3 regions of the Sporacetigenium mesophilum DSM 16796 genome follow, and region 3 is predicted to be linked to each of the others. Evidence: riboswitches for the same ligand, from Rfam matches in the RefSeq annotation. Region 3 holds a riboswitch; each other region holds the start of a gene.
What was found. Region 3 has a riboswitch for S-adenosylmethionine ahead of metK (methionine adenosyltransferase). Riboswitches for the same ligand answer to the same signal wherever they lie in the genome.

Region 1 (5,607 bases), on a different contig from region 3:
ACAAATAATAATATTTGCATTAATTATGGGTTCGGCAATGAGTATAATTGGAGAGAAAGCTGAACCAGTTAAGAAAATATTTGAATCAGCTAATGAAATATGTATGAAAATGGTAGAACTTATAATGTTAGTTGCTCCATATGGAGTATTTGCATTAGTTACTAATACATTTGCAACTGTTGGAATAGATGCGATGTTTGCACTTGGGAAGTATATGTTTGTAGTATTATTTGCATTATTCCTTCAAGGTACAATAACTTATACAGGTTTATTAAAATTATTAACTGGATTAAAAGCTGCACCTTTTTACAAAAAGTTTGGTAAAATTGCTGCAGTTACATTTTCAACATCATCAAGTAATGCTTCATTACCTGTAACTATGGAAGAAATGGAAAAAATGGGTGTAAGTAAAAACATAGGTGCATTTACACTTCCTCTTGGTGCTACTATAAATATGGATGGTACTGCTATAATGCAAGGGGCAGCTGCTATATTTATATCTCAAGTATATGGTATAGACTTAGGAATGCAAGATATGATGACTATAATATTAACAGCAACACTAGCTTCTGTAGGTACTGCAGGTGTTCCTGGAGTTGGTATGATAACTTTATCTATGGTATTAACTTCTGTTGGACTTCCAGTAGAAGGTATAGGACTTATCATGGGTATAGATAGAATATTAGATATGTGTAGAACTACTATAAATGTAATGGGTGACTGTGCATGTACGTTAGTAGTAGCTAAAGGTGAAAAGGAACTTGATTTAGAAAAATACTATAGTGAGAAAGAAACTGTTGCTAGTATAAATTAATCAAAAAGGATGCATCTTAGATGCATCCTTTTTATTGTTAGTTTTCAAAAGCAGGTACAACACCGCCGTTGTATTTATCTTCTATAAATTTTTTAACTTCATCAGATTGAAGTGCATTTATTAATGCTTTTACCTTTGCATCATTTTCGTTTCCAGCTTTAACAGATACAACGTTAGCATATGGAGATTCGATTCCTTCTATTAATAATGAGTCTGTAGTTGGATTTAGTCCTGCTTCAATTGCATAGTTAGAGTTTATAATAGCTGCATCAACATCACCTAAAACTCTAGGAAGTTGAGCTGCTTCCATTGGTTTAAATGTGAAGTTCTTTTTATTTTCAACTATATCCTTTTCTGTAGCTTCAAGGCCTGCATCAGCTTTTAATTTTATAAGTCCCTTATCTTGTAATAATAAAAGAGCTCTTCCACCGTTAGTTGGATCATTTGGTATAGCTATAACAGCCTTATCTTTTAATTTATCAGCAGATTTAACACTGTTAGAATAAAGTCCTATAGGTTCAACGTGTACACTTCCAGCTGAAGATAAGTCTATATTGTTTTCTTTTTCAAAACTCTCCATGTAAGGAACATGTTGGAAGAAGTTGGCATCTATTTCTCCATCATTTAAAGCAGTGTTAGGTGTTATGTAGTCTGTAAATTCAACTACCTCAAGTTTAATACCTTCTTTTTCTAAATCATCCTTAACAATTTCAAGTATTTCAGAATGAGGAACTGGTGTAGCCCCTACTTTTAAAACATTTTCTTCTTTAGTTGAAGTACATCCTATTAACCCTAAAGAAACCACGCCAACTGTTAATCCTACTGATAATAATTTTTTAAAATTCATTTTTAATTACCCCCTATATTTATCTATTTTTATTTAATATTTGTACTGTTTTGTTTCCTGAGTATTGAATACTTTGTACAAGTAAAACAATAACCACTACAGATGCTAACATTATATCTGTTTGGAATCTATAAAACCCATATCTTATAGCTAAATCTCCAAGACCACCTCCACCAATAGCACCAGCCATAGCTGAATACCCTATTAAATTGATTAAAGTTATTGTTATATTAGATACTAATGAAGGCAAAGCTTCAGGTATTAATATTCTAGTTACTATTTGCATTGGAGTAGACCCCATTGCTATTGCAGCTTCAATAATTCCCTTATCTACCTCTTTTAAAGAGCCTTCTATAAGTCTTGCAACAAAAGGTGCAGCTGCAATTGATAAAGGAACAATACTTGCTGTTGTTCCTATAGTAGTTCCAACTACAAGTCTAGATAGTGGAAATACTAATATCATAAGTATTATAAATGGAATAGATCTGCTTATATTGACTATATAATCAAGAATTCTATATATAAATTTATTTTCTATAAGTCCATTTTCTTCAGTTAATATAAGTAAAATTCCCATAGGAAAACCAATTATTAATGCTGCCAATGTAGAAACCAAAACCATGTAAATTGTTTGTATTATTGAAGGTGTAAGTAGTTCAAATAGGTTATGCATAACATGCCACCTCCAACTGCAATTCATTATTGGTATTCTCATCAGACCAAAGTCTGTTATTACTCATAATTATATTAACAGGACCTACATCAACTATAGAACCTTTTTCTATTACAGCAACTTTATCACATATTTGATTTACAACTTCCATTTGATGAGTTATTAAAATAACTGTAAGATCTAATTTTTGTTGAAGGTCCTTAAGTAAAGACAATATAGATTTAGTTGTTTTAGGATCAAGGGCTGAAGTCGCTTCATCACATAAAAGTATTTTTGGATTGTTAGCTAAAGCTCTAGCAATTGCAACTCTTTGTTTTTGACCACCGCTTAGTTGTGATGGATAAGCATTGACCTTATCAGTTAAATCAACTAATTGAAGTAATTCATATACTCTCTTTTCAATATAATCTTTTTTATAACCACAAATTCTAAGAGGATAAGCAATATTTTCAAATACATTGGCTGATTTTAATAAGTTAAAATGTTGAAAAATCATCCCTATTTCTTTTCTAGATTTTCTCAATTCTTTAATGTTGTATTTAATAATATTTTCTCCTTCTATGAGTATACTTCCACTAGTTGGCTCTTCAAGTCTATTGATAGTTCTAATTAGAGTAGACTTGCCAGCTCCGCTAAGTCCTATTATCCCGAATATTTCCCCTTTACTTATCTTTAGATTAATATCTTTTAATGCATTAACTTTACTTTTGTTACTTTCATAAACTTTACTTAGATTTACAATTTCAATCAATTTTACCACTCCTTTTTATTTTAAAAATCAAAAAACCTCTTTCGGATACACCGAAAGAGGTAAAAGTTTTCTAGGAACCTTATCTTTCGGTAATTATACCGCTGGAATTAGCACCACACGTTTGTTAAACGCAGGTTGCTGGGCGTCATAGGGCCAGTCCCTCTGCCACTCTGGATAAGAATGATATTTAATTTTATAATTTGTTGTTTTGCATATTTGTATTATATGCAAGTAGAAAATAAATGTCAACAACTTTTTGAAAAAAATAAATGTTAATTAAATTACAAATATTATTATGAAGTTATTTGTTATGTTTAATATATTATAGATTTTGAAATTTTATGAACACTTTTTGTAAATAATATAAATAAAAAATAAAAAGGGGATATATATGAAAATAGGATTAGCTTTGGCAGGTGGAGGAGCAAAAGGGGCATTCCATATTGGAGTATGGAGAGCTTTGTATGACTTAGGATTAGACAAAAAAATATCTGCAGTATCGGGCACATCAATAGGTGCAATAACAGCAGCATTTTTTCTAGATGGAAATCTTCATAGAACAAAAGAAGCTTGGAAATCTATATCATTTGAACAAATAGGCTATGTAGATATAATAAAGATTTTAAATAAAAAAATGGCACCTAAAAGAGATAATACTGTAAAGTTTATAAGAAAAAATATAAATTTACTCAAAATATCAAAGTCAGATATAGATTTTTTTGTAGGTTGTACAGAAGTAGAACAAAATAAAGCTAAGTACTTCAAAATAAATAAAAACAACCTTAGTCCAGAAGAAATAATAGATATATTGTTAGCTTCTTCTGCTATACCTGATGTTTTTGAAGAGGTAGTAATAGACGGCAAAAAATATAGTGATGGATATAAAACTGATAATTTAACTTTAAAACCTCTTTGTGAAGCAGGATGTGATTTAATAATATCAGTAAGTTTAAATCACGAACCTACAAAGGGTGAGATAAAATATATAGAAAATCTAAAAAATAAGTATCCAAATGTAAACATAATAACTATAAGACCAAAACACAATTTAAATGGTGAAAATAAAATAAATCTTCATATACCAATATCAATACCATGTGTTCCAGGAGAGTTCGACTTTACATCTAATGGGGCTATATGGAGATTAAACCATGGATATGTAGATACAATAAGAGAAATAAATGATTATCTTCCAAGCTTAATTAAAGAAAAAAATAAATCTAAAATAAATACTAATTCATCTATAATTAATACAAAAAACAAAGTAGAAATTATGATGGGAGATTATATGAAATTTGGAAGATACCACTATGAAGATATACTATGGCAAGTAATTAACAAAGATGATGATAGGTTGCTTTTATTGTCTACAAACATTGTAGAATACAAAGAATTTGGAGGTTATGCAAATTGGAAAAATAGCTCTATTAGGGAATTTTTAAACAACGAATATATGTTTTTAAGAGATTTCACAGATACAGAAAAAAGTTTTATAATACCTGTAGACAATCAATATTTATATGGAGATGCTCCTTATGAACCTGACATAAATAAGTGTTTAATAGGATATGATGAATCTATGAAAAGAATTTCAAGAAATGATAAGGTATTTATACTTTCCATGAAAGAAGTTGTAGAATTTTTGAAGAAAAAAAACTTACCTTATACAATACATGGAAAATCTTATTGGCTTAGAGATTTTGCTTATGAAAAAATGCCAACATATGATAAGATAAAATCAGAATGTTACAAAAAACAAAGAATAGTAAAAGATAATGCAAGAATAAGCAGAAAAGACTATCATGAATTAGACGGTATTAGACCTGCTATTTATATAAAAAAATTTGAAAGATGTATAGGGAAAGGAAGTATATACGACCCTTACATATTATAAAATAAGGGGGATTTATGTATATAGATGCTCACAATCATTTAGAACTTTATGAAGATAAAATTACAGAGGCTGTAGATTGTATAAACAAAAACAATATATTGACTTTAGCTTGTTCGATGGATATACAAAGTTATATAAAAAATAAAGAAATATCTAAGAAAAGTAATTTAATAATACCAACCTTTGGAATACATCCAAACAATGCAAATAACTACGTTAATTCTTTAGAAAAACTAGATGAGTATATTATAGAAACTCCGATTATAGGGGAAATAGGCCTTGATTTTCACTGGGTTGAGGATAAAGATACTTATCCTAATCAAATAAAGGTGTTTGAGTATTTTTTAAAAAAGGCAAAAGAGTATGATAAGGTTATAAATGTACATACAAAAGGTGCAGAAGAAAAAGTTTTAAATTTACTAAAAAAATACGATGTAGGGAATAATACTATAATTCACTGGTATAGCGGGGATATAAGTTACTTAAAGAAGCTCATAAATATGGGATGTTATTTTACTGTAAGTGTAGATATCCCATATTCAAATTTAACTCAAGAAATAGTTAAATATATACCTATAGATAAGCTACTTGCAGAAACCGATGGTCCTACAGCATTGGAGTGGGTTAA
Region 2 (14,139 bases), on a different contig from region 3:
TTTTGCCAGTAGGAATTAATTATTTTGCTGGAGGGGTAGGTTCTTCTGATTTTGGATCGCCATCAAATTTATTATTAGGAACTATAGTTTTAGTCACTATAATATTTTTCAAGCAATATACAAAGGGATTAACTAGTATATCTTCAATACTTATAGGGCTTTTAGTAGGTTATATCGTTGCAATACCAATGGGTAAAATAGATTTTTCGGAAGTTATGATGGCTTCTTGGATATCTATTCCTACACCATTTAGATATGGGTTTGAATTTCATTTAGATGCGATACTTCCTATGGCATTTTTATACATAGTTTCAGCACTTGAAAGTATAGGTAATATATCAGCAATAACAAAGGGTGGAGCTGATCGAGAACCTAGTGCAAAAGAGATTTCTGGTGGAATAATAGCAGATGCAGTAGATAGTATTATAGGTGCAATATTTAATGTACCACCGAATACATGTTTTGGTCAAAATGCAGGAATTATTGCTATGACAAAGGTTATAAATAGATTTGTAGTTGCAATAGGTGGAGTATTCTTAATTTTAGCTGGTATATTTCCAAAACTCGGTACTATAGTTGCACTAATGCCTCCAAGTGTACTTGGTGGAGCTGCAGTAATGATGTTTGGTATGATATCTATAAGTGGGATAAACCTTATAATGAGCGAACCTTTAGGAGAAAGAAATAGTGTTATAGTTGCCCTGTCTTTAGGAGTAGGTGTAGGACTTAGTCAAGTACCTGGCGCACTAGAAAAAATGCCTCACATAATCCAATTAGTATTTGGCGAATCTGGAATAGTTTTAGTAGCTTTAATAGCTATAGTTCTTAACATAATATTACCAAAAGATAAAAAACAAGAACTTAAGGATGTAGCAAATTTTTAATAAATGAAAAAATACCAAGGGGGAATATAAATGTTTACAGTATTAGATATAGTCCAACCTCAAAGTATAAAAGAAGCTTATGAGATATTAATTAAAAGAAAGAGCAATACAGTAATTGGAGGGTCTGCCTATTTAAGACTGGGTTGTAAGAAAATAGGAACTGCAATTGAATTATCAAAGCTTAATTTAAATTATATAAAAGAAGATGAAAATTGTATAGAAATAGGAGCTATGACTACTTTTAGAGATATAGAAATAAGTACTATTTTAAATAGAAATTTTAATGGAGTATTATCAAAATGTGTGAGAGATATAATAGGGGTTCAATTTAGAAATGTAGTAACTGTTGGAGCTAGTGTATTTTCAAAATATGGATTTTCAGATTTATTAACGGCATTATTATCACTAGATACAGAGGTAGAACTTTATAACGGCGGTAGAATGACATTAGAAGAATTTTTAGAAAAGCCCTATGAAAAAGACATATTAACTAAAGTGTACATAAAGAAAAATAATAGAAAATCTGTATACGCCTCTATGAGGAATTCAGCAAGCGATTATGCAATATTAAATGTATCTGTTTCTAAAATAGATAGTAATTGGAAAATAGTTTTAGGGGCTCGACCAAGAAGAGCTAGTGTTGCAATTAATGCATGTGAGTTTATTTCAAGTGAAGAAATAAGTGATGAAACAATAGAAGAAACAGCTCAAATAGCATGTGAAGAATTAACCTTTGGAAGTAATATGAGAGCAAGTGAAAATTATCGCAAGGTTATATCTAAAGCCCTTATAAAAAGAGCCATTGTGGAGGTGCTACAATGCAAATAGAATTAATATTAAATAAAAAAAATATTAAATTAGAAGTTAATGGTGATGATTACCTAGTAGATGTACTCAGAAAAGAAGGTAACTTAAGTGTTAAAAGAGGGTGTGATACAGGTTGTTGTGGACTTTGTACTGTATGGATAGATAAAAAACCGACATTATCTTGTGCTACACTTGCCATAAGAGCTGATAAAAAAGAAATAACTACTATAGAAGGGTTACAAAATGAGGCTTCAGAATTTGCAGATGTTTTAGTAAAAGAAGGAGCAGAGCAATGTGGATTTTGTAGTCCAGGATTTATAATGACTGTACTTGCGATGAAAAATGAACTTATAAATCCTAATGAAGAAGATATAATTCACTATTTAAATGGGAATCTATGTAGATGTACAGGATATATGGGACAACTAAGAGCAGTGAAAAAATATCTGGGGGTAGAGTAGTTATGAATATAGTTGGTAAGAGTATATCTAAAATAGATGGAATGGCTATAGCTACAGGAAAGCCGGTATATACAGATGATTTGTCTAGTACAGATGCATTAGTTGTAAAAATTTTAAGAAGTCCTCATGCATTTGCAAAAATAAAATCTATAGATACTTCAAGGGCGGAAAAACTTGAAGGTGTTGAATGTATACTTACATATAAAGATGTTCCTAATACTAGATTTACATTGGCTGGACAAAGTTATCCAGAACCATCACCCTATGACAGATTAATATTAGATGAAATAGTTAGATATGTAGGAGATGAAGTTGCAATAATCGCAGCTATAGATGAAAAAATAGCAACTAAAGCTATGAATATGATTAAAGTGAATTATGAAATTTATGAACCTGTACTAGACTCAGATACAGCTATAGGACATAAAACAATAATTCATAGTGAAGACTTACATTGTAACTTTGATATAGGTATGGATAAAGAAAAAAATATAGTATCTACTCATAAAAGCGAAAAGGGAAATATAGAAGAAGAAATAAATAAATGTGATGTAGTAATTGAAGAAACTTATGAAACTCAAGCTCAAGCTCATTGTATGATGGAGACCTACAGAGCTTACAATTATCTAGATCATATGGGAAGATTGGTTGTAGTAAGTTCTACTCAAATACCTTTTCACGTTAGAAGGCACTTATCTCGTGCTCTTGATATACCTGCAAGTAAAATAAGGGTTATAAAACCTAGAATTGGTGGGGGGTTTGGAGGAAAACAGACTGCCTGTGTTGAAATATTTACAGCTATTGTTACACTAAAAACTGGCAAGCCTGCAAAGCTTATATATACTAGAAAAGAAACTTTTAGTTCTACCACAAGTAGGCACCCTATGAAAATAAAAGTTAAAATTGGTTCAGATAAGGAAGGTAATATAAAAGCAGTGGATATGTATGCTTTATCTGATACTGGGGCATATGGGGAACATGCATCTACAACATTTGGATTGGTTGGAGAAAAAACTCTTCCATTATACAATAAATTAAATGCCTATAAATTTATGGGTCACGTTGTTTATACTAACAAAACACCATCGGGAGCATTTAGAGGATATGGAGCAACACAAGGATGTTTTGCGGTAGAATCAGCAGTTAATAAGTTAGCATCAAAATTAGGTATTGATCCTATAAAATTAAGAGAAAAGAACCTTATAAAAGAAGGTGAAACTTCTGTTGCTTATAATAAAAATATAAATAGTTCTACATTAGATAAATGTATAAAAAGAGGAAAAGAACTTATAGGATGGGACAATAAATATCCTAGTAGAGAAGTAGCTCCAAACAAAGTTAAATCAGTGGGAATGGCTATTACTATGCAAGGGTCAGGTATAGCTGGAATAGACACAGCTTCAGCACAAATAAGATTAAATGATGATGGAACATATACATTACTTATAGGTTCTACAGATATGGGCACAGGAAGTGATACAATTCTTGCTCAAATGGCATGTGAAGTTTTAGAAACAACAATGGATAATATAACAGTTGTTGCAGCTGATACAGATATATCACCATACGATCCAGGTTCATATGCTTCAAGTACTACTTATGTTACAGGAATGGCAGTAGTAAAGGCGTGTGAAGAATTAAAGGAGAAAATTGTAGAAGCTGGAGCAAATCTATTAGAATTATCTAATAATAAAGTTGATTTTAGTGAAGGTTTAGTAATAGATATAAACAATGAAAATAGTATATCAACTAAAGAAATTGCAATAACATCTATTGTAGGACCACAAAATTCGCAGCTAGTTGGAAATGCAACCCATGGAAGTCCTGTTTCACCACCTCCATTTATTGCAGGATTTGTTGAAATTGAACTTGACAAGGAAACTGGGAAAATAGAACTAATAGATTATGTTGCTGTAATAGACTGTGGAACAGTTATAAACAAAAACTTAGCGAGAATACAAGCAGAAGGAGGGATAGTTCAAGGTATAGGAATGGCTATGTATGAAGATATTAAGTTTAATTATAAAGGTAAGTTAGATAGCGACACTTTTATGCAATATAAAATACCTTGTAGAAAAGATGTTGGAAATATAATAGTGGATTTTGAAGAGAGTTTTGAACCAACAGGCCCATTTGGTGCCAAGTCCATAGGAGAAATTGTTGTAAATACTCCACCACCAGCTATAGCACATGCTGTTTATAATGCAGTAGGAGTTAATATAAATACCTTACCAATAACACCTGAAAAGATACTTATGGCTATGAATAATCTAGAAAGCTTTAAAGAGCCAACTGAAGCTATTTATGTAATATAAAAAATTGCCACTAAATTTAGTGGCAATTTTTTATACATTAGGTATGTAAATTAACGAGAAAATATCTTCATCAATTCTTTTATATTGTTTTGATGTGCAGTGTCTTTTACCTTAGTTCCGTGCGTACGTGAATTTAGGAAATGTAAGTCAACGTGACCATCCATTCCATTTCCTTTTACAGTATCAAGATTTAATCCTGATCCATAGCCATTACTTCTATTGCTTACAGTTACATTAGCTGGCTTGTCATCTCTACCTGCATGAGGCATAGCGCTCATAGATGCTATGATCTGCTTATTATCTATATGTACAATAACTGGTCTTCTTGTCCAACTAAAGCTACCCCATACCTGTTTTATTTTTTGAGTATCTTCTTTTGTCAAAGATTCAATATCAGCATGGTTTGTTCCATAGGTTCTTTTCATATTAAAAGTTATTCCTGTTTTGTAATCTTCTACAACGAAAGTTGCTCCCCTTGGAACTTCATTTTGAGCAATTGACCAATCAATGGCAGTTACACTTTCTCTAGATACATTAGTTCCTCTATTTGGAGCGTCGTTATTTGCAGGACTAGTACCTTCAGTTACTGATATTAAGTAAGAGTTAGAAACATGTCCTTTCTTTCCGTTATATTCTACATAAGACCAATTTCCGCTTTGAGACATTACATCTACTTTACTTCCCTTAGGTATAGTAAGTATTACACTAGAGCTTGTAGTAGCGCCAGATCTCATATTCAGGTTTGCCTTAGTTTGTTTTTGTATATTTAAATCAGTAGTAGTAGTCACTTCAGTTACAGGTGCTGAATTAGTTTGAGTCGAACTTACAAATAGCTTACCTAACGTATTCTTCCCAGCTATTCCATCAGCGCTAAGTCCTGATGCCTTTTGGAATTTTATTATAGAACTTTTAGTTGCACTACCATAGTAATTAGTTGTTTTAGAGATATTTAAGTATCCATTTTCTTTTAATTTGTTTTGAATAACATTTACATCACTATGGCTCATTCCATACTTATATAAATTTAACTTGAAATCATGTGCCGATGCCATGCTTACATTAGAAAAAGTTATCATGCTCGACAGTGCTAATATGTAAAAAGTTTTTCTAGATATTTTCATAAAAAATTCTCCTCCTGTATTTGAACGGTTATGTAAATAGGCAAAAAAAATAAACCAAGAAAATTGTTGGTTTTTGTAACCCCTCTGTAACCATATTGTAACATTTGAAGAAAAAACTTTCAATAATATAAGAGTATGTATATTTTTCCAGGTTATTGATAAATAGCAAATCAATGGAAAAAGCCAGTATAAAAATACTGGCTTTTTTACGATATTAACAGTGATTGAAGGAATCGTCATCAACACATAGTAATATTAATATTAATATTAAGAATGGTATCCAATCAGATAAACATATTTCATCCAAAGTATCTTGGAATACTAAGAATAAAAAGAATAATACTATTATCCACCAACCATCGAATTCACTAAAAAAGTTTGCCATAATATACCTCCATAGATGTAAGTTTTTGAAGATTTGCTAACCTTCTAAGTTATAATATGAAGATAAATAAAAAATTGTTACTATACTTTTTCTTCATAAAAAACACATAATATAGTAATATTCTTTTAATGTAAAAAAATAGTTTACATATACCCTATAAGGGTATATTATAAATATATAGGAGGGTTGATTATGAATATAAAAGAACAAACAATAAATGTAACGGGAATGACCTGAGCAGCTTGTGCTAAAGCTGTCGAGAGGGCAGTAAGAAAACTAGAAGGAACAGTAGAAGCGAATGTTAATGCAGCTACTGAGAAATTAAATATAAAATATGATAGTACAAAAACTACTTATGAAGCTATAAAAAGTGCAATAGAAAAGGCAGGATACGGAGTTTTAGAAGAAGTTAAAGCCAAAGAAGTTATAATCCCTATTGGCGGTATGACATGTGCAGCTTGTGCTAAGGCTGTAGAAAGAGTAGTAAAAAAACTAGATGGTATAGAAAATGTATCTGTTAATATGGCAACAGAAAAAGCATCTATAGGCTATAACCCAGGTAAAGTAAGGATTTCAGAAATAAAAATGGCAATAGAAAAAGCTGGATATAAACCATTAGAAATAGAAAACAAAAGTTCTGTAGATGAAGATAAATTAAGAAAAGAAAAAGAAATAAAAACTCTATGGACTAAGTTTATAATATCGGCTATATTTGCAATACCTTTATTTTATATAGCTATGGGTCCTATGTTAAAGCCACCATTTCCAGAATTTCCAGTACCTACTATTATAGAGCCAATGATGTATCCAATGAATTTCGCATTAACACAGATATTTTTAACAATCCCTATAATTATAGCGGGAAATAAGTTTTATACAAGTGGAACAAAAGGAATATTGAATAAAAGTCCTAATATGGACTCGTTAGTGGCGATGGGTACTTCAGCAGCTGTAATATATAGCTTATACTCAGTATATAGAATATCTATTGGAGAATTTATAGCTGTTGATAATATGTATTTTGAAACAGCAGGTATAATAATAACTTTAATATTACTTGGAAAATCACTTGAGGCAGTTTCAAAGGGAAGAACAAGTGAAGCTATAAAGAAACTTATGGGTCTAGCACCTAAAACAGCAATAATAATAAAAGATGACAAAGAAATAGAAATACCTATAGAAGAAGTTGAAGTAGGAGATATAATACTAGTAAAACCAGGTACTAAGATACCTGTTGATGGTGAAGTTATAGAAGGTCACACATCAGTAGATGAATCAATGTTAACGGGAGAAAGTATACCTGTTGAAAAAAATTCAGGTGATAAGGTAATAGGTGCAAGTATAAATAAAAATGGATCTATAAAATTTAGAGCTACAAAAGTAGGAAGCGATACAGCACTTTCGCAAATTATAAAACTTGTTGAAGATGCCCAAGGATCAAAAGCACCTATAGCTCAAATGGCAGATATAGTATCAGGTTATTTTGTTCCTATAGTATTTGGGATAGCTGCTTTATCAGGTATAGCTTGGTATTTTAGCGGAGAAACTTTAGTATTTTCACTTACAATATTTATAGCAGTATTGGTTATAGCTTGTCCTTGTGCACTAGGCCTTGCAACTCCAACAGCAATAATGGTTGGTACAGGTAAAGGTGCAGAATATGGTGTTTTAATTAAAGGTGGAGAAGCACTTGAAAGTGCTCATAAAATAAACACTATAGTATTTGATAAAACAGGTACTATAACTGAAGGAAAACCTGAGGTTACAGATATAGTAGTAACTGATGTTGTAGACAAAAACACTTTATTAAAAATTGCAGCAAGCGCAGAAAAAGGATCAGAACATCCACTTGGTGAGGCAATAGTTAGAGCTGGAGAAAAAGAAAATTTACCAATTCTTAAGGTAGATAAATTTAAAGCGATACCAGGTCATGGTATAGAAGTTGAAATAGAAAATAGTGTAATATTATTAGGAAATAGAAAATTAATGTTAGATAGAGGTATATCATTAGAAGATTTAGAAAGTGATTCAGACAGATTGGCTGAAGAAGGTAAGACTCCTATGTATATAGCAGTAGACAACAGACTAGCAGGTATAATAGCGGTTGCAGATGTTGTGAAAGAAAGTAGTGCCAAAGCTATACAAAAACTACATGAAATGGGCATAGAAGTTGCTATGATAACAGGAGATAATAAAAAGACCGCAAATGCAATAGCAAAACAAGTTGGAATAGATAGAGTACTTGCAGAAGTTCTTCCACAAGATAAGGCAAATGAAGTTAAAAAGCTTCAATCAGAAGGTAAGAAAGTAGCCATGGTTGGAGATGGAATAAACGATGCGCCAGCACTTGCACAAGCTGACATTGGTATAGCAATAGGTTCTGGTACTGATGTTGCAATGGAATCAGCTGACATAGTTCTTATGAGAAGTGATTTAATGGATGTTCCGACAGCCATCAAACTAAGTAAAAGTACAATAAGAAATATAAAGCAAAATCTATTCTGGGCATTTGGATACAATGTTATAGGTATACCTATAGCAGCAGGGGTACTTCATATATTTGGAGGACCACAATTAAATCCAATATTTGCAGCAGCTGCAATGGCATTAAGTTCAGTTTCAGTTTTAACTAATGCCTTAAGACTTAGAAGTTTCAAGCCATATAAATAGGAATTTGAGGTGAGAATATGAAAATTAAGAAACTAGCATTAGGTGTATCTATATTAACTTTGGCTATAGGACTAGTTGGTTGTAAATCAACTGATGTAGTAGCTAAATATGGAGCACAGTCCTTTGATATAATGGTAGATAAAAATAATGTATACTCAAATGATAAAGACAATAGATGGGTAATAGAAGCCCCTGACAAAACAAAGTTTAATATAAGTAAAGACTTTAGTGACAATGTAGATTTTGCTATAGAAATGGACGGTAAACCATTTATAGATGGTGGATTAGATGTATCAAAACTTCCTAAGTCATATATATACAATGACAAAGAGAAAACTATAAGTATTGATTCAAATATAGGAGATACAAAATTTGAAAGTAATGATAAAAAGCCTGTAGATACACTAAATTATATAATAGATAACCATAGAGATATACTTGGATATCATCATGAACTAGATCACTATGGTTTAGACTTAGACAATGGAAACAAATTTGAGTGGGCATACCATATGGACAAAAACGATAAAGATATAGTATTTGTTTTAAATCCAGAGCTTTTTATAAAAGCAGGAGTAGATCCTAATAAAATAGACGGATGGGCATATGCTAAAGTAGGAGAGGATTACAAGTTATTAAAACCATTTGATATAGTAAAATAAAAAATTCGCGACCTGAGTGTCGCGAATTTTTTATTCAAATTATTTTAAACTAGGTAAATCATCTATAACTTCGATACTACCACCAATAATACCCATCCAACAACTATAATCTATACTTGTAACATTATTAGGAGTAAATTCTATTATATTTTCACCTTCTTGTAGCTCTTTTTCTATATTTAATGAAGGAATAATTATTGAATTATTACATCCTGATAATTGTTTTCCATCTATGATAAATCTAGTTAGTATATCCTTTTTAATATATACTAAGTTAGGAGTATATCCATAATAATCAGCAGTAATTTTAATTGTTTGAACCCCATAGTAACTTATGAAAGTTCTATAAAATATATATAAGATAAAAAGGTGAAATGTATAAAAAAAGGACTTTTGTGGCAATATAGTTTATTGTTCATATTATAATAATAACCTATGTGATAAAAGGAGACTAAATATGATAGAAGTCGTAGCTGCTATAATTATAAATAATGAAAATAAAATACTAATAGCAAAACGTAAGGTATCTCTAAAATATGGAGGCCTTTGGGAATTTCCAGGGGGTAAAGTAGAAAAAGGAGAAGCTTATGAAGACACAGCAATAAGAGAATTAAAAGAAGAAATGGGTATAGATATACAAATATTAAAATATTTTGGAGAAACAATTTCAGACCAACAAGATAAATCAATAAAACTTATAGGGTTCAAATGTATAGTAATAAATGGAGATATAACTCTAACTGACCATGATGAATATAAATGGGTAAGTAAAGATGAATTGACAAATTATGAATTAACTCCTGCAGATAAATATTTTGCATTTAAATTAATGAATGAAAATTAGTAAAATACTATTTTTAAATAATATTTTTTATTATTTAGAAATAGTATTTTTTGGATTGAATTTTCATAAATACTTGAAATATCAAGGCCAAAAGGAGATAATAGATATACAGTGTAAAATAGTATGTAATCTAATTAAAATGAAGTTCAATAGGGGGTAGTATAAAATTGAGTCATTGTATATTAGACATCGAGGGTTTATCTATTGTAGGTAGTAAATTTAATATTGAAAATATAAATTTAACTATAAATAAGGGGCAGATTCTATCGCTTTTGGGTCCAAAGGGATCTGGAAAAAGTAAAATTATAGAGTCAATACTAGGACTAGTAAAATATAATTCAGGAAAGATTTATATAGATGGTATAAATCAAAAAAAGAATAATGAACAGATTAAACAATACATAGGATATATTTCAGAAAATTTATCTATATGTAAAGATATAAAGTGCATTGATTTTTATAAAGATATAAAAAAGTCCTATGAAAATTGGGATGATATTTTATTTTCAGCTTTAATAGATGAGTTTGATTTCGATTTATCTAAGAAGATAGAAAATCTATCGAGGGTAAATCTAGTCAAATTTCAACTGATATTATCTATAAGCCATCATCCTAAACTTTTAATATTAGATAAAATACCATCGGATATTAATCCATTAGTTAAAAATCATATATTACAAAGGATAAAACTAGTTGTAAAAGAGGAAGAATGCTGCGCACTACTATTATCGGATAAAACTGATGATGTATATAAAATAGCTGATACGGTTAGTTATATACATAATGGGAAAATAGTTATGACAGGAAATAAACAGAATATATTAGATAACTATGAGAAATTGACATCTAAAGAAGAATATAATATATAACTTAACTGTTAAAAATATAACATTTTATAAAGGAAGCTAGTACTAGCTTCCTTTTTCATATTCAATAATAAATCCTATAAAAAGTTGTATATATAGTTACTAATAAGTGAAAAAATAAAGGTAATTAGAAAATGTGAGGTGAAATAAGATTGTCACAAAAAACAATAAGAAGAGGCTTTGATGCAGAGGATTACAAATGGTTTTGTAAAGAATCTATTGAAAAACTTAAGATTGCACAGCAAGAAGTTGGGTGGCTATTAGATAGAGGTTACAAAATGAGCTCAATAATAGACTTAGTAGGTGGACATTACCAATTTACTGCAAGACAGAGAACTGCACTGAAAAGGGCAACATCATCCAAACTTCAGTATGAAAAAAGAAAATCAACTATACTTTCACTTGATTCTTATAAAGATGGTTGTTTATACATAGATGGATTTAACTTGATAATAACTCTCGAAGTGGCGCTTTCTGAAAGTTTACTTATAAGGGGAAATGATGGGGTTTTAAGGGATCTAGCAGGTTTAAGAGGAACTTATAGGATTATAGATAAAACTGATGAAGCATTAAAACTTATTGGCAAAACCTTCAACAAATTTAAAGTTCCTGAGATTAAATTTTTTCTCGATGCACCCGTATCAAACTCAGGAAGGTTAAAAAGTAAGATATTAGAACACTCATATGAATGGAAAATTCCAGTTGAGGTGGAACTAGTTCCAAATGCCGACCCTATACTTTCTAAAATGGAAAGAGTTGTAACTGGAGATTCTATAATACTTGATGAGTGCAAGAGTTGGTTTAATTTATCAAGTGAAATTGTTGAAAATTATATAGATAATTCCTGGATTATAAATTTTCAAGAATAATATATAAATTAAAATATTATTTTAAAAAGTCATATAATATATTGTTGACAACATATTGATATTAATATATTATAAATCTATCGCGAAAATTAAATATTGAACTTCTTATCCAGAGAGACTGAGGGAATGGCCCTACGAAGTCTCGGCAACCATCAAACAATATGTTTGAAAAGGTGCCAATTCCAGCAGAACAATTTGTTCTGAAAGATGAGAAGAAGACTGCAGTCTCATTATGTGTGCAACTTTAAGGTCTTCTCTATTCATCTAGAGAAGGCCTTTTTTAGTATGAAAAATGATAGGTCATCAAGGAGGAACGTCAGAATGAAAAATAGCATCAAAAAAGGCAATCCATTAGCGTTATTACCGTTAGGAATATTTTTACTTTTATTTATTGGAACAGGAATTATAGCAAAGGATTTTTATAAAATGCCTGTACTTGTAGCATTTTTAATATCTGCAGCATCTGCTCTTTTATTAAATAAAAAAGTAAGTATCGCAAAGAAAATAGACATATTTTGTAAAGGTGCAGGTGAGTCAAATATAATACTTATGTGTATTATATTTATATTAGCAGGTGCATTTGGAAACGTAGCAAAAGAAATGGGTGGAGTAGATTCAACAGTAAATTTAAGTTTATCAGTATTACCTCCTAATCTTTTGATATCAGGATTATTTGCTATAGCATGTTTTATATCTTTATCAATGGGAACATCTATGGGTACAATAGTTGCTCTAGCCCCTATTGGAATTGGTATTGCAGAGAAGACTGGTATACCATTAGCTCTAGTACTAGGTGCAGTTGTCGGTGGAGGCATGTTTGGTGATAACCTATCGATGATTTCTGATACAACAATTGCGGCAGCAAGAACTCAAGGATGTGAAATGAAAGATAAGTTTAGAGTTAACTTTATAATAGTTCTTCCAGCAGCTATAATTACTGCTGTTATTCTTACAGTTATGACATCGGGATATAACGGAATTGTAGGCGGGAATTATTCTTATGATATAGTTAAGGTATTACCTTACTTAGCAGTACTAGTTGCAGCTTTAGTTGGAGTAAATGTGTTAGTATTACTTGGTGGTGGAGTTATATTTGCAGGTATTGTTGGAATAGCTTCTAAATCGTTTGATTTTTATGGTTTTTTAAGTGCGGCTTCACAAGGTATGATGGGAATGGAAGATCTAGCTTTAATAGCTATGGTTGTAGGAGGAATTGTAGAGCTTATCAAGTTTAATGGTGGAATTGACTTTTTACTTTATTTTATAACTAGTAGAATTAAAAGTAAAAAAGGAGCAGAGTTTGGAATTGCTGCTCTTGTAAGTATAATAGACCTATGTACTGCTAACAATACTATTTCTATTGTAATGGCAGGGCCTTTGGCAAAAGATATAGCAGATCAATATGATATAGATCCAAAAAGATCAGCAAGTATATTAGATATATTCTCTTCTTGCTGGCAAGGAATTATCCCTCATGGAGCACAAGTTTTAGCAGCAGCGGGCTTAGCGTCTATATCACCTATTGCAATACTACAATACTTACATTACCCTGCACTTATGGGAGTTTTTGGAATACTTGCAATAGTATTTGGCTATCCAAATTTAAAAGATAAGAAAGAAATAAGTATAAAAGCAAAGGTAGTGAATAATTAAACATAAGTTATTTTAAAGTGCAAAGAGAAATCTTTGCACTTTAATTTTTATATAAATGTTTATAATGCTATATTCAAGGGTATATTTTAAAAATAAACTAACAGATATTATTCTGTCTGCTTAATCTACTTTTTCTAATTCTTTTCTAACTTCAGCTATTTTTGTATATGATTCAAGTAGTGCGTCTTTGCCTGATTTAATTAGTTTACTATCTGAATGTAGTAAACCATCCATTAATTGGTCAACTCCATACAGACAATTGATAACAGAATCTTGTAATTTGGTATGAAGTTCTTTATATTCCTTTGGAACTAGGGTTTCATCATATATATAAGATTCTAAAACTTTTCGAACTTCTTTTAATTTAACATATTCTCTTTGAATATTATCTACATTTTGACCTACAGGCTCTATAGGACATTCATCAACAATCCTTTGGTGTTCCTTTAACCAGTTTTGTGCAAATTGTTTATAATCTACTTCTTGGTTAACTAAATTAAATGTGGTTGTAGACTTTGTATTTTGATACATAAATCCAAAGGAATATACTAATGCTATTACAATAATAGAATATATAAATTTTTTATTCATTTTCAACACCT
Region 3 (14,208 bases):
AATGAAATAACTTTTTAGAACAGACTTGATCAATTTTGATCAAGTCTGTTCTATTTTTTTTAGAAATCTCATATATATGATTAAGGAAATATGTAAGGGGGGGGAAGAATTGAGATCCCATATAGAAGAAAGAGCTATAGTTGTTGCAAAATATATACTAGAGAAAGAAACAACTGTTAGACAGACAGCAAAAACCTTTGGGGTAAGCAAAAGCACTATACATAAAGATGTAACTGAGCGATTAGAGGAAATAAATCCATCCTTAGCAAAAGAAGTGAAGATGGTTTTAGAAAAAAATAAATCTGAACGTCACTTAAGAGGCGGAATGGCTACAAAATTAAAGTATGAAGTTAAGGATCAAAAAGATGTAGGTTAATAATACCTACATTTTTTTCTTGACTAAAGTTCGATTTTTGTATATTTTTGTAGGTAGGGCTATTATAAGTAAATAACTAAGTGTAGTTCATATAGATTATAAACAGAAGATGAGGAGTTGGGATTAATGGCGAGAGCTGATATAGGTATAGACCTGGGCACAGCTAATGTTCTTGTTTATGTTGGTGGCAAAGGAATAGTTTTAACAGAACCGTCTGTAGTTGCCATAGAAACAAGGAGTAATTCAGTATTAGCAGTTGGAGAAGATGCTAGAAGAATGATAGGTAGAACTCCAGGTAATATAGTTGCTATAAGACCGTTAAAAGATGGGGTTATATCAGATTATGATATTACAGAAAAGATGTTAAAGCATTTTGTTGACAAAGTAGTAGACAAAAAAGGTTTTGGAAGATTTTTCATGCCTAGAGTTATGGTGTGTGTGCCATCAGGAGTTACTGAAGTAGAAAAAAGGGCTGTGGAAGAAGCTACAAGACAAGCTGGAGCTAGAGAGGTATATATTATAGAAGAACCTATAGCTGCAGCCATCGGGGCAGGTGTAGATATAGCACAGCCAGATGGAAATATGGTAATAGATATAGGTGGAGGAACTGCTGATATAGCTGTAATATCTCTAGGAGGTATAGTTGTAAGTGAATCTATAAAAATGGGTGGAGATAAATTTGACGAGGCTATAGTAAGATATATGAGAAAGCAACATAACTTACTAATAGGAGAAAGAACTGCAGAACAAGTAAAATTAAAAATAGGAACAGCATTCCCTAGAGAAGAAGAAGAGTTTATGAGTGTAAGTGGTAGAAACTTAGTTAAAGGACTTCCTGAAACTATACAAATAAGCTCTACAGAGGTGCTAGAAGCATTAAAAGAAAGTGTTGAGCAAATAGCTACAACTGCTCATGCAGTTCTAGAAAAAACACCACCTGAGCTAGGAGCAGATATAAGCGATAGAGGTATAATAATGACAGGTGGGGGAGCTTTATTATATGGCTTGGACAAACTTATAGAACAAAGAACTGGAGTTAAAGTACACATTGCTGATGATCCTCTATCTTGTGTTGCAAAAGGTACTGGAGAAGCTTTAAAATCATTAAAATTATTGGAAACAGGAGGAACTATTCCTTTTAGAAAGAATAGATAATATACGAAAAGAAAAAGGGAGGGTAATTATGCTAAATATTGATCAAATAAAGGAATTAATACCTCACAGATATCCGTTTTTATTAGTAGATAAAGTAGTTGAATTAGATCCAGGAAAAAAGGCTATTGGTATAAAAAATGTTACAGCTAATGAACCGTTTTTCCAAGGTCACTTCCCTAGTTATCCACTAATGCCAGGAGTTTTAATAGTAGAGGCCATGGCACAAGTAGGAGCAGTTGCAATGATGTCTATGGAAGAAAATAAGGGTAAATTAGGAGTATTTGCAGGAATAGACGGTGTTAGATTTAAAAGAGAAGTAAGACCTGGAGATACATTGAGAATGGAAGTTGAATTAAATTCATTTAGAAGAAGTATTGGAAAAGCTAGTGCCAGTGCATATGTAGGTGAAGAATTAGTTTGTAGTGGAGAATTAATGTTTGCATTAGTTGAAAAACAAAAATAAATTTCAAATCAAAAGTCCCAATAAATTATTGGGACTTTTTTATTAAGGGGGTAATAGCCTCTATGTTGCAAGTATAGTTGATAAGGCAATTATCTCAGCTAGTTCAACTACAAAGCTCAGCCTTATATTGTTAAATGAAAACTTATTGTTTTCATCTATTTTATCAACTATACCAACTATAGAATAGTTACCTATTTCAGGAAGTTTTTTGCCAACACCTTTTCCAGGAAGTATAGGGCCTTCTCGTATTTGAATATTTCCTATATTGTCTTTTGATCCTAAACATGCATCTATAGCTAGAAAATTTCCATTTGGATACTTATTTTTTATATACTCTAAAGACTCAAATATATTTAACGCATGTATAGGTTTATCCAATGTACCATACACAGGATATTTAAAATCACTATTTTTTAGCATAGTTCCAACTAAAGGACCTAAAGCATCGCCTATGGCCCTATCAGTTCCTATACAAACGATTATTGTATTTTCTTTTATTATATTTTTTAAAACTTCACTAAGATTTTGTATGACATTCTCTTCTTTATAATTCGTTTTAACTAGATACATCGATACACCCCCTTACCTAAAATATATGAAATTATAGGTGAAAAAAGACCTATACCCACTCTAGTTAGTAATTTTTAAGCAATTACTAGTTTACTTAATCATATAATTAAAATATATAAAGGATGTAGCAAGGGAGGTATAAAATTTGAAATATATACTACTTATGATAATGTCATCTGTACCTGTTATAGAGCTTAGAGGAGCTATACCGGTAGGAATATCATGGGGGCTAAATTTTGGTTATGTGTACATATGTTGTGTTATAGGATCCACACTTATATCAATACCATTAATTATAACTTTCAGACAGATTTTACATGGGATAAAAAGACATAAAAAGATGTATAAGCTAGGAAATTTTATAGACAATAAAATAAATAGAAGAATGGAAAAAATGAAAAACGTAACTATATTAGGTATTGTATTATTTGTAGGAATACCACTTCCTACTACAGGGGCTTGGACTGCAGCGGCAATAGCATCTATACTAAGAATGAGAATTAGAGATGCGCTACTTGGGATATTTCTAGGAAATATGCTCTCAGGCTTAATAGTATCAGCTATATCTTTAAAGATTATATAATACATTTTATAAAAAGTTGATAAATAGTAAAAAAAATGTTGACATATAATAAATAAAATAGTAATATAATTTTTGTACTAAAAACTTATTAAATCTTAATTACCTTATTAAGAGCGGCGGAGGGATAGGCCCTATGAAGCCCAGCAACCACCCTATTGGGAAATGGTGCTAAATCCTACAGAATTTTATTCTGGAAGATGAGGTTAGTTAATTAACTATGTAATTAACCTCTTTATTTTTAAAGAGGTTTTTTTATTAGAAAAAATCGCAATGCATAGAAATAAAACGTAATAATTGTCAATAATATAGTAGAGACTATAGATAGTATAAATCTATAATTTATATACATAAGAGGAGGAACAAAAAATGGCAAGACACTTATTTACATCAGAATCAGTTACAGAGGGACATCCAGACAAAATATGCGATCAAATATCAGATTCTATATTAGACGCATTATTAGCAAAAGATCCTCAAGCCAGAGTTGCATGTGAGACTACAGTTACTACAGGGCTTGTATTAGTAGCAGGAGAAATATCTACTTCAGCATATGTTGATATACCAAAATTAGTAAGAAGTACAATAGAAGATATAGGATATACTAGAGCTAAATACGGATTTGACGCTGATACTTGTGCCGTAATAACTTCTATAGACGAGCAATCTTCTGATATAGCTATGGGTGTAGACGAAGCTCTAGAAAGTAAAAAAGGCGAAGATACAGATGCAGATCTAGAAAATGTAGGAGCAGGGGATCAAGGTATAATGTTTGGTTTCGCATGTAATGAAACAGAAGAATTAATGCCTTTACCAATATCTTTAGCTCACAAACTTGCTAGAAGACTAACAGAAGTTAGAAAAAATGGAATGTTAGATTATCTAAGACCAGATGGAAAAACTCAAGTTACTGTTGAATATGAAGATGGCAAGCCAGTTAGAGTACACACTGTTTTAATATCTACTCAACATAGCCCAGAAGTAGATAATAAAACAATAGAAAGAGATTTAAGAGATCACGTAATAAGTAAAGTAGTACCAAATAACTTAATGGATTCTGAAACTAAAGTATATATAAACCCAACAGGAAGATTCGTTATAGGTGGACCTCAAGGTGATACTGGTTTAACAGGAAGAAAGATAATAGTAGATACTTACGGTGGATATGCTAGACACGGCGGTGGAGCATTCTCAGGAAAAGATGCAACAAAGGTTGATAGATCTGCTGCTTATGCTGCAAGATATGTTGCTAAAAACATAGTAGCTTCTGGCCTTGCTGATAAGTGTGAAATAGAATTAGCTTATGCTATAGGTGTTGCACAACCTCTATCTATACTAGTTGAAACTTTTGGAACTGGAAAAGTTAGTGAAGAAAAATTAGTAGAATTAGTTAAGAAACATTTTGACTTAAGACCAGGTGCAATAATAAGAGACTTAGATTTAAAGAGACCTATCTATAGAAAAATTGCAGCTTATGGCCACTTTGGTAGAACTGATGTAGATTTAACATGGGAAAGAACAGATAAAGCTGATATATTAAGAAAAGAAGCTTTAGGTGAATAATATAAATTATTTAAGGCCCTGTATATTATACAGGGCTTTATTTTATGTTAATATACCTGTATAATAGTTACAAATTATGTAAATTATAACCTTATCACTAAGATGGTAGGAGAATCGGTATGGAAAAATTGCAGGGAACTATAAGTGATATAATATTTAAGAACGAAGAAAATGGATATACAATAGCAAATTTAACAAATGAAAACGATGAAGTTACAATAGTAGGTTGTATGCCTACGTTGACAATAGGTGAAAGCATAGAAATAGAAGGAAAATGGACAAGTCATAAGTTGTATGGCTTACAATTTGAAGTAGATAATTTTATTCCAATTATTCCCTCATCAGTAGATGGCATATATGCTTATTTAACATCTGGTATGATAAAAGGCATAGGGGATAAAATGGCAAAAAAGATAATAGAAAAGTTTGGAATACATACTATAGAAATAATACAAAATAATCCAGAAAGATTACAAGAAGTAGAAGGTATAGGAGAGAAGAAAGTAGATCAAATAGTAAAAGGTTTCGAGGAGAATAGAGAATTAAGAAATTTAATAATTCAATTATCCAAATATGGGATAAGTCCTAATTATTGCTTAAAAATATATAAAAAATATAAATCTAAGTCTATTCAAATAATACATGAAAATCCATATAAACTAGCAGAAGATGTAAGAGGAATAGGATTTAAATTAGCTGATAATATAGCATCAAAAATTGGAATAGATAAATACTCGGAAGATAGAATAGCCCAAGGTATAATATATACGTTAAATCACGCTCTTACAAATGGGCATACATATTTACCTAAAAGCTTGTTGATAAATGAAGCTAGTCAACTTTTAAGTATAGAAAAAGGATATATAGAAGAAGGGATATTGAAATTAGCTTTAGATCAAAAAATACAAATTGAAAAAAATCTTACAGAAGATATTATATATTTAATACCGTATTATATATCAGAAAATGGAGTATGCAAACAACTTATAAGGTTATCTCAATTCGAATTTGAAAACTTAGATATATGTATAGATAAGGAAATAATAAATTTAGAGGAAAAAAATAATATAAAATTAGCGCAAAATCAATATATGGCTGTTGAACAGGCTATACATAATGGAGTTATGGTTATAACAGGAGGGCCTGGAACAGGAAAAACAACAACTATTAATACAATAATACAAATATTTGAAAATAATAATATGGAAGTTATTTTAGCTGCTCCTACAGGAAGGGCTGCTAAGAGAATGAGTGAAACATCTAATAAAGAAGCTAAAACTATACACAGATTATTAGAGATGGGATATTCTAATAATGATGAAGAGATGGTATTTATGAAAAGTGAAGATGACCCTATAGAAGCTGATGTAATAATTGTCGATGAAGTATCTATGGTAGATATAAATCTTATGTATAGTCTATTAAAGGCTATTAAACCTGGTACTAGAGTAATATTAGTTGGAGACAGTGACCAATTACCTTCAGTAGGTGCTGGAAACGTTCTAAAGGATATTATAGACTCTGATGTTATAAAGATAGTTAGACTAACAGAAATATTTAGACAAGCTCAGGAGAGTATGATAGTAGTAAATGCACATAGAATAAATGAAGGACAACCATTATTTTTAAATTCAAAAAATAAGGATTTTTATTTTATTCAAAAAGAAGATAATGAGAATATAATAAGTGAAATAATAGGCTTAGTAGATAAAAGGCTACCAGAATATTATAAGGTAGATAAAATAAGAGATATACAAATATTATCTCCTATGAGAAAAGGAGATTTAGGAGTTACAAATTTAAATATAGAATTACAAAAATATTTAAACCCACCTGGAAAATTTAAGACAGAAGAAAACTTTACAAGAAGAATACTTAGGGTTGGGGACAAGGTAATGCAAGTAAAAAATAACTATAATAAAAAATGGGAAAATGAAGACAAAAGTGAAACTGGAGAAGGCATATATAATGGAGATATAGGATATATATATCACATAGATAAGGAAAATAAAAATATATATGTAATATACGATGAAATTAAGATAGTTAATTATGATTATAATGAACTAGATGAAATAGAGCATAGCTTTTGTACTACTATACACAAAAGCCAGGGAAGTGAATTTCCAGTAGTTGTAATACCTATATCTTGGGCACCTCCTATGTTATTGAGTAGAAATTTATTATATACAGCTGTAACACGCGCTAAGAAATTAGTTATACTAGTAGGACAGACTAAGTATCTTGAATATATGATAAAAAATAACAAAACACATAATAGGTATTCTAACCTACATGGAAAGCTATCTAGATTTAAAAGAGAAGGGCTGTTGGTATCAAATTAAAAATGTAATAAGTATAATATTGGATTATATATATCCTAAAAATATAAAGTGTATATTATGTAATAATCCGATAGATAAAAATAACACTTACTCATTATGCAAAAGCTGTTTTGATAATATTTCTTTTATAAAAGATGGGTGTATAAAATGTGGAAAGCCTATTGAGAATAACGATAACATAAGTTCTATTGATGAATGTAGCTATTGTAGTGATAAGAGTTTTTACTTCGATAAGGCTATATCGTGTATAGAATATGATGAAATTACAAGTAAACTTATATATAACTTGAAGTACGGTAGAAAAACATATATATCTTATCATATGGCACAGATAATAAGAGATAAAATAGAGTATGAAAATATAAAATTTGATTATATATTATATGTTCCTCTTCACAAAAGCAGATATAAAAAACGTGGATTTAACCAATGCGAATTAATTGCCAAAAACTTGGAGAATCTTATTGATAAAAAAGCAGTCGATTGTTTATATAGAAAAAATAAGACTAAATACTTATCTAAACTAAGTAAAAGTGAAAGAAGCAAAGAATTAAGGGGTGCCTTTGAAGTAAAAAAAGGTATTCAAGATATATATAATAAAAATATATTATTAATAGATGATATATTTACAACGGGAAGTACTACAAATGAAATAAGTAAACTTCTAAAAAATAATAATGCTAATAATATATATGTATGTTGTGTATTAACTGGAAGAAATTTATATTGACATAAATATTAGATGCTATTAAAATAAGTAAGTGATGTTATAGGTCTGTGGTTGAAAGTCCATGCCAGTCGCAGGCAAAAGGACCCACGTAAGTTAATTTAAAAATTGAGTTAATGAGCATGGTGCGGCTTAGAAGTAAGTCCTGCCGATATAAAATCGAGAGGGTTAATAGTGCGGCAACCCCAAGCGAAATCCCCAGCAGGCGAGTGTGGGGGCAAAGATCAGGTCAGCTATAATATCCAAAAGGTACCTTAACAGGTGCTTTTTTTTTTCAACAAAAAACAACAAATAATTAACATAAATGTGTTTAATTTGTGGATAAATGTATATAAACATAAATAGCTACAGATATTGAAATTTTAAGTTATTAACAAAGTTATACACATTATCCACATTTTTCATCAATATAACTTTTAAATTATTAACAATGCTAATTAACAAAAATTAATAAAATATATAGAGAATATAAATCTTACAAAAGTTAAAAATAAAAATTAAAGGAATGACTATGTTTTTATAGAAATAATTATAAAGCATAAACTTTCATACTATATTAAATCGAAATATTAGTTTAAAAGGTAATATCTGTGGTATATAATAACTGAAGGGAGATGTTGTTATGAATCTAATTATATCTGGAAAACAATTAGAAGTAACAGATAGTATAAGAAATGCAATAGAAGAAAAATTAGGAGGAATAGAGCAATACCTTCATCCTGAAACTCAAGTTAAAGTCACAGTAAGTGCTAAAAAAGCTAGACAATCAATAGAGGTTACGATATTTCCTATAAGTGGACCAATATTAAGAGCAGAAGATAGACAAGAAAATCTATATGCAGCTATAGATATAGTACATGACAAGCTTTATAAACAAATAAGAAAGTATAAAACAAAAATGCTAAATAAACATCAAGACCATAGAAGTATAAGATATGGAAATGTAGAAGAATTAGGCGAATTTAAAGATATGGATGATGATAGCTATCACAATACAGATGAAGAATCAATGAATATAGTTATAGAGAGAAGAAAGAAATTCGATATGAAGCCTATGAGCTCAGAAGAAGCTGTGCTTCAAATGGAGCTTTTAGGGCATAATTTCTATATGTTTAGAAATATGGATACAGATGAAATAAGTACTGTATATAAGCGTGAAATTGGTGGATATGGTCTTATAGAGCATGAATAATTTTTGCAAAAGCTACTGATTATATAATCAGTAGCTTTTTTAATTACAAGGATATTATAATTTATCTGAAATTATTAACATTTATTTTAAAAAATCTTGTTTTAATAATATAACTCATATATATTAAGTTATATATGACTATTTAAAGTAATAAAAAAATTGTCTGTAGCTTTTTATGATATAGCTTTTATTTTATGGTAAAATATATATATATATCGTATATAAAAATATATGGAATGAGGGAACAATTATGAGTTTTTTGGATAACATATTTAATATGGCAGAAAAGAAAGAACTAAAAAAGTATAATTCTATAGTTGATAAAATAGATGCTTTAGAACCTAAATTTGAAACTATGAGTGACAAAGAAATTAAAAATATGACTAATCTATTTAAACAAAGATTAAATAGTGGAGAAACATTAGATGATATACTTCCTGAAGCTTTTGCTGTAGTTAGAGAAGCTTCAAAAAGAGTTTTAGGTATGAGACATTATAGAGTTCAGCTAATAGGGGGAATGGTATTACATCAAGGAAGAATAGCTGAAATGAAAACAGGGGAAGGTAAAACATTAGTTGCGACAAGTCCAGTATATTTAAATGCATTAACAGGCAAGGGAGTTCATGTCATCACAGTAAATGATTATCTTGCAAAGCGTGATAAAGAAACTATGGGAAGCTTATACGAGTTTTTAGGAATGAGCGTAGGAGTTATAGTACACGGCCAATCACCAGAAGAAAGAAGAGAACAATATGCTTGTGATATAACTTATGGGACAAACAATGAATATGGATTTGACTACCTAAAAGACAATATGGTAATACATAAAGAACAGATGGCACAAAGAGAACTTAACTACGCTATAGTAGATGAGGTTGACTCTATCTTAATAGATGAAGCAAGAACTCCACTTATAATATCTGGACCTGGAGACAAATCTACTCATTTATACACAGATGCAAATACCTTTATTTTGACATTAAAAGAATCGGACTATGAAATAGATGAAAAACAAAAATCGGTATCTTTAACAGACTCAGGAGTAGACAAAGCAGAAAAATATTTCAACGTAGAAAATATAACTGATATAAAACATACAGAATTATCTCATCACATAAATCAAGCTTTAAAAGCACATAAGATAATGAAAAGAGATGTAGATTATGTAGATAAAGATGGCGAAATAGTTATAGTAGATGAATTTACAGGAAGACTTATGTTTGGTAGAAGATACTCTGAAGGGCTACACCAAGCTATAGAAGCAAAAGAGGGACTAAAAGTTCAAAGAGAGTCTAAGACGTTAGCTACAATAACATTCCAAAATTATTTTAGAATGTATAAAAAGTTATCAGGGATGACAGGTACAGCTAAAACAGAAGAAGAAGAATTTAGATCTATATATAAAATGGATGTTGTTCAAATACCTACAAATAAGCCTATTCTAAGAAATGATGTGGCAGATGCTGTATATAAAAACGAAATAGGTAAGTTTAAAGCAGTAGTAGAAGAAATAGTAGAAAGAAACAAAAAACAACAACCTATGCTTGTAGGTACTGTATCTATAGAAAAATCTGAATTATTGTCATCTATGTTAAAGAAAAGAGGAGTAAAGCACGAGGTATTAAATGCCAAGTATCATGAAAAAGAAGCTGAAATAATAGCTCAGGCAGGTAGAATAGGTTCTGTAACTATCGCTACTAATATGGCTGGTCGTGGTACGGATATAATGCTAGGTGGAAATCCAGAGTTCTTAACAAAGAAACAAATGAAAAAAATTGGATATGATGAAAGTGTTTTATATAAAGTAGCTAATCCATTAGAAGACGAAGAAGATTTACAAAATGAAGAATTAGTAAAAGCCAGAGAAACTTACGAAAAATTATATACACAATTTAAGAAACAAACTGAAGAAGAACAAGTAAAGGTTAGAGAAGCTGGAGGCCTTGCTATAATAGGTACAGAAAGACATGAATCTAGAAGGATTGATAATCAGCTTCGTGGTCGTGCTGGACGTCAAGGAGACCCAGGTAATTCAAGATTTTATATAAGTTTACAAGATGATTTAATGAGACTGTTTGGAACTGAGAGAGTATTAGGTGTTGTAGATAAGTTAGGTATGGAAGACGACATGCCGATAGAACATAAAATACTATCTAGATCAATAGAAAATGCTCAAAAGAAAGTAGAAGGAAAGAACTTTGGCATAAGAAAACACGTACTTCAATATGATGATGTTATGAACAAACAAAGAGAGATAATATATGCAGAAAGAAGACGTGTATTAGAAGGTGAAAACCTAAAAGAACAAGTAGAAAACATGATAGAAAACACAATAGAAGATGCGCTAAATGTATACATGGGAGAAGATAAATCTTCTTGGAGTTTAGAGGATCTTAAAAATCACCTTTATCAAACATTCTTACCAAAGGGAAGTATAGAAATAGAAAGTTTAGATAATTATTCTAGAGAAGATATAAAACAACAAATATTAGATTTAGCTATTAAAATATACGAAGCTAAAGAAAACACAATAGGTTCTGATAGAATGAGAGAAATAGAAAGAGTTATACTTCTTCAAGTAGTAGATTCTCATTGGGTGGATCATATAGATGCTATGGATCAGTTACGTCAAGGTATAGGTCTTAGAGCAATAGGTCAAGAGGATCCTGTAAGAGCATACACTTTAGAAGGATTTGATATGTTTGACGCTATGACTAAGTCTATACAAGATGAGACTATTAAATATCTATTTAACTTTACAATAGAAGAGCCTGTGCAAAGAAAACAAGTTATAGATGTAGATCATCTATCTTCTAATGCATCAGATCAGCCAGTTAATAAAACTATAACAAAAGAAGATGAATCAGGAAGAAACGAGCTATGTACTTGTGGAAGTGGCAAAAAATACAAAAAATGTTGTGGCAAATAAGGCATCTGGAGGTATTGTATGCTTAATATACAAGAATATAGACAAAAAATAGATACTATGAACGACAGTATAAAAGAATTGAGGGCTTCTCTTTGACATAGAAACTATAACTGAAAAAATAGAAACCTATGAAAATGAGATGAGCGATCAGAATTTTTGGAACGATAATGAAAAGGCACAAAAAACACTTCAAGAAAATAAGTCGTTAAAAGATACCTTAGATGAATATAAAGATTTACAAAATTCACTAGAGGATATAATAGTTCTTATGGAGCTATCAGAAGAAGAAAACGACTTATCTTTAGAAAAAGAAGTAATTGAATCTATAGAACAATTAGAGAACAAAATAAGTAATATTAAAATAAAAACTCTTTTAAATGGAGAGTACGACAGAAATAATGCCATAATATCTATACATGCAGGAACAGGAGGACTTGATGCTCAAGATTGGGCAAAAATGCTTCTAAGAATGTATGATAGATGGTCACAATCAAAAGGATATAAGGTCAATACACTAGATATTATCGCAGATCCTGAAGCAGGGATAAAAAGCGTAACTATATTAGTAGAAGGATTAAACTCCTATGGATATTTAAAAAGTGAAAAAGGTGTCCATAGGCTAGTAAGAATATCTCCTTTTGATTCATCTGGGAAAAGACATACATCTTTTGCATCAGTAGATGTTATTCCAGAATTAGATGACAGTATAAATATAGATATAAATCCTAGTGATTTAAAAATAGACACATATAAGGCTTCTGGTGCAGGTGGCCAGCATGTAAATAAAACTGAATCTGCAGTTAGAATAACACATATACCAACTGGAGTAATTGTTCAATGTCAAAGCGAAAGATCGCAACACATTAACAAGGATAGAGCTATGAAGATGCTTATGGCAAAACTTATAGAAATAAAAGAAATAGAGCAAAAAGAAAAAATAGAAGACCTACAAGGTCAATATTCTCAAATAGCATGGGGAAGCCAAATAAGATCATATGTTTTTCAACCATATACCTTAGTAAAAGACCATAGAACTAATGCTGAAATAGGTAGTGTTCAATCTGTTGTGGATGGAAATATAGACTTATTTATTAATGAGTATCTGAAGATGAGTAAAAAATAGCTTAAATGGGGCTTAAGAGAGTATTCTTAAGTCCCATTTTTAAATTTGTAATAGGAGGAAGTTATGAATATAAATAATATATTAAAAAGTGAATTTAACTTAAAGGATTTCCAAGTAGATAACACTATTCAACTTATAGATGAAGGAAATACAATACCCTTTATAGCTAGATATAGAAAAGAAGTAACAGGTGAACTTAGTGATGTAGTCTTAAGACAATTATATGATAGACTCACATATCTAAGAAATCTAAAAAGTAGAAAAGAAGATGTAATTAGATTAATAAAAGAGCAGGGAAAATTAAATGAAGATATACAAACTAATGTAGAAAAAGCGGCTACACTTCAAGAAATAGAGGATATATATGCACCGTTCAAACCTAAAAAGAGAACTAGAGCTACTATTGCAAAAGAAAAAGGACTAGAGACTTTAGCTCTAGATGTATTAAACAAAAATATAGATATATATACTGAAGCAAATAAATATATAAATCCTGAAAAAGAGGTAAATACTTTTGAAGATGCTATAAAAGGTGCATCTGATATAATAGCTGAAATAATAGGTGAAGATTCATATGTTAGAAAGTATATAAGAAATCTTGCCTTAAATGAGGGAGTAATAAATACTAAAAATTCTAAAGATGAAAAGTCAGTTTACGATATGTATTATGATTATAGTGAAAATATAAAAACTATGGCACCTCATAGAATACTTGCTATAAATAGAGGAGAAAAAGAAGAATACATAAAAGTTAAAATGGAAATTAACAATGATAAAATAATAGAAAATATAAATAAAAGATACATAAAAGATATAAACAAAAAATGTGAAGAATTTATAAAAAATGCTATAGAAGATTCATATAAAAGGCTTATATATCCATCTATTGAAAGAGAAATAAGAACTTATTTAACAGATATAGCTCAAGAAAGAGCTATTAGTGTATTTGGTAAAAATGTTAAAAACTTATTATTACAGCCTCCTATAAAAAATAAAGTTGTAATGGGATTTGACCCAGCTTTTAGGACTGGATGTAAAATAGCTGTGGTTGATGAAAATGGGAAACTACTACATACTACAACTGTATATCCTACAGCACCTCAAAATAATGTAGAAAAAGCAAAAAATGAACTTATCGATATAATAAAAACATATAAAGTAGATATTATAGCCATTGGAAATGGA

Region 1: linked by a shared signal. The riboswitch ahead of BS62_RS14695 (methionine ABC transporter ATP-binding protein) and the one ahead of metK (methionine adenosyltransferase) in region 3 are both predicted to bind S-adenosylmethionine.
Region 2: linked by a shared signal. The riboswitch ahead of BS62_RS01355 (Na+/H+ antiporter NhaC family protein) and the one ahead of metK (methionine adenosyltransferase) in region 3 are both predicted to bind S-adenosylmethionine.

What each region holds. Positions count from the first base shown of each region.
Region 1 is NZ_JCANUR010000031.1:321-5,927, forward strand. It holds partial or broken gene BS62_RS14680 (dicarboxylate/amino acid:cation symporter) at 1-814, shown strand, start outside; gene BS62_RS14685 (MetQ/NlpA family ABC transporter substrate-binding protein) at 852-1,661, opposite strand; gene BS62_RS14690 (methionine ABC transporter permease) at 1,681-2,334, opposite strand; gene BS62_RS14695 (methionine ABC transporter ATP-binding protein) at 2,327-3,085, opposite strand; SAM riboswitch class I at 3,162-3,266, opposite strand; gene BS62_RS14700 (patatin-like phospholipase family protein) at 3,477-4,979, shown strand; gene BS62_RS14705 (TatD family hydrolase) at 4,994-5,607, shown strand, end outside.
Region 2 is NZ_JCANUR010000001.1:259,402-273,540, forward strand. It holds gene BS62_RS01295 (uracil-xanthine permease family protein) at 1-884, shown strand, start outside; gene BS62_RS01300 (FAD binding domain-containing protein) at 915-1,712, shown strand; gene BS62_RS01305 ((2Fe-2S)-binding protein) at 1,703-2,152, shown strand; gene BS62_RS01310 (xanthine dehydrogenase family protein molybdopterin-binding subunit) at 2,155-4,467, shown strand; gene BS62_RS01315 (peptidoglycan-binding protein) at 4,518-5,588, opposite strand; gene BS62_RS01320 (hypothetical protein) at 5,803-5,973, opposite strand; partial or broken gene BS62_RS01325 (heavy metal translocating P-type ATPase) at 6,166-8,643, shown strand; gene BS62_RS01330 (hypothetical protein) at 8,661-9,305, shown strand; gene BS62_RS01335 (hypothetical protein) at 9,345-9,707, opposite strand; gene BS62_RS01340 ((deoxy)nucleoside triphosphate pyrophosphohydrolase) at 9,763-10,149, shown strand; gene BS62_RS01345 (ATP-binding cassette domain-containing protein) at 10,317-11,018, shown strand; gene BS62_RS01350 (DUF434 domain-containing protein) at 11,168-11,884, shown strand; SAM riboswitch class I at 11,987-12,098, shown strand; gene BS62_RS01355 (Na+/H+ antiporter NhaC family protein) at 12,206-13,537, shown strand; gene BS62_RS01360 (hypothetical protein) at 13,658-14,128, opposite strand.
Region 3 is NZ_JCANUR010000010.1:16,927-31,134, forward strand. It holds gene BS62_RS09265 (peptidoglycan DD-metalloendopeptidase family protein) at 1-10, shown strand, start outside; gene spoIIID (sporulation transcriptional regulator SpoIIID) at 110-376, shown strand; gene BS62_RS09275 (rod shape-determining protein) at 503-1,531, shown strand; gene fabZ (3-hydroxyacyl-ACP dehydratase FabZ) at 1,560-1,994, shown strand; gene yyaC (spore protease YyaC) at 2,055-2,564, opposite strand; gene BS62_RS09290 (COG2426 family protein) at 2,710-3,147, shown strand; SAM riboswitch class I at 3,249-3,351, shown strand; gene metK (methionine adenosyltransferase) at 3,514-4,707, shown strand; gene recD2 (SF1B family DNA helicase RecD2) at 4,827-7,052, shown strand; gene BS62_RS09305 (ComFC family protein) at 7,003-7,782, shown strand; gene hpf (ribosome hibernation-promoting factor, HPF/YfiA family) at 8,402-8,971, shown strand; gene secA (preprotein translocase subunit SecA) at 9,222-11,900, shown strand; one part of gene prfB (peptide chain release factor 2) at 11,919-11,993, shown strand; one part of gene prfB (peptide chain release factor 2) at 11,995-13,023, shown strand; gene BS62_RS09325 (Tex family protein) at 13,087-14,208, shown strand, end outside.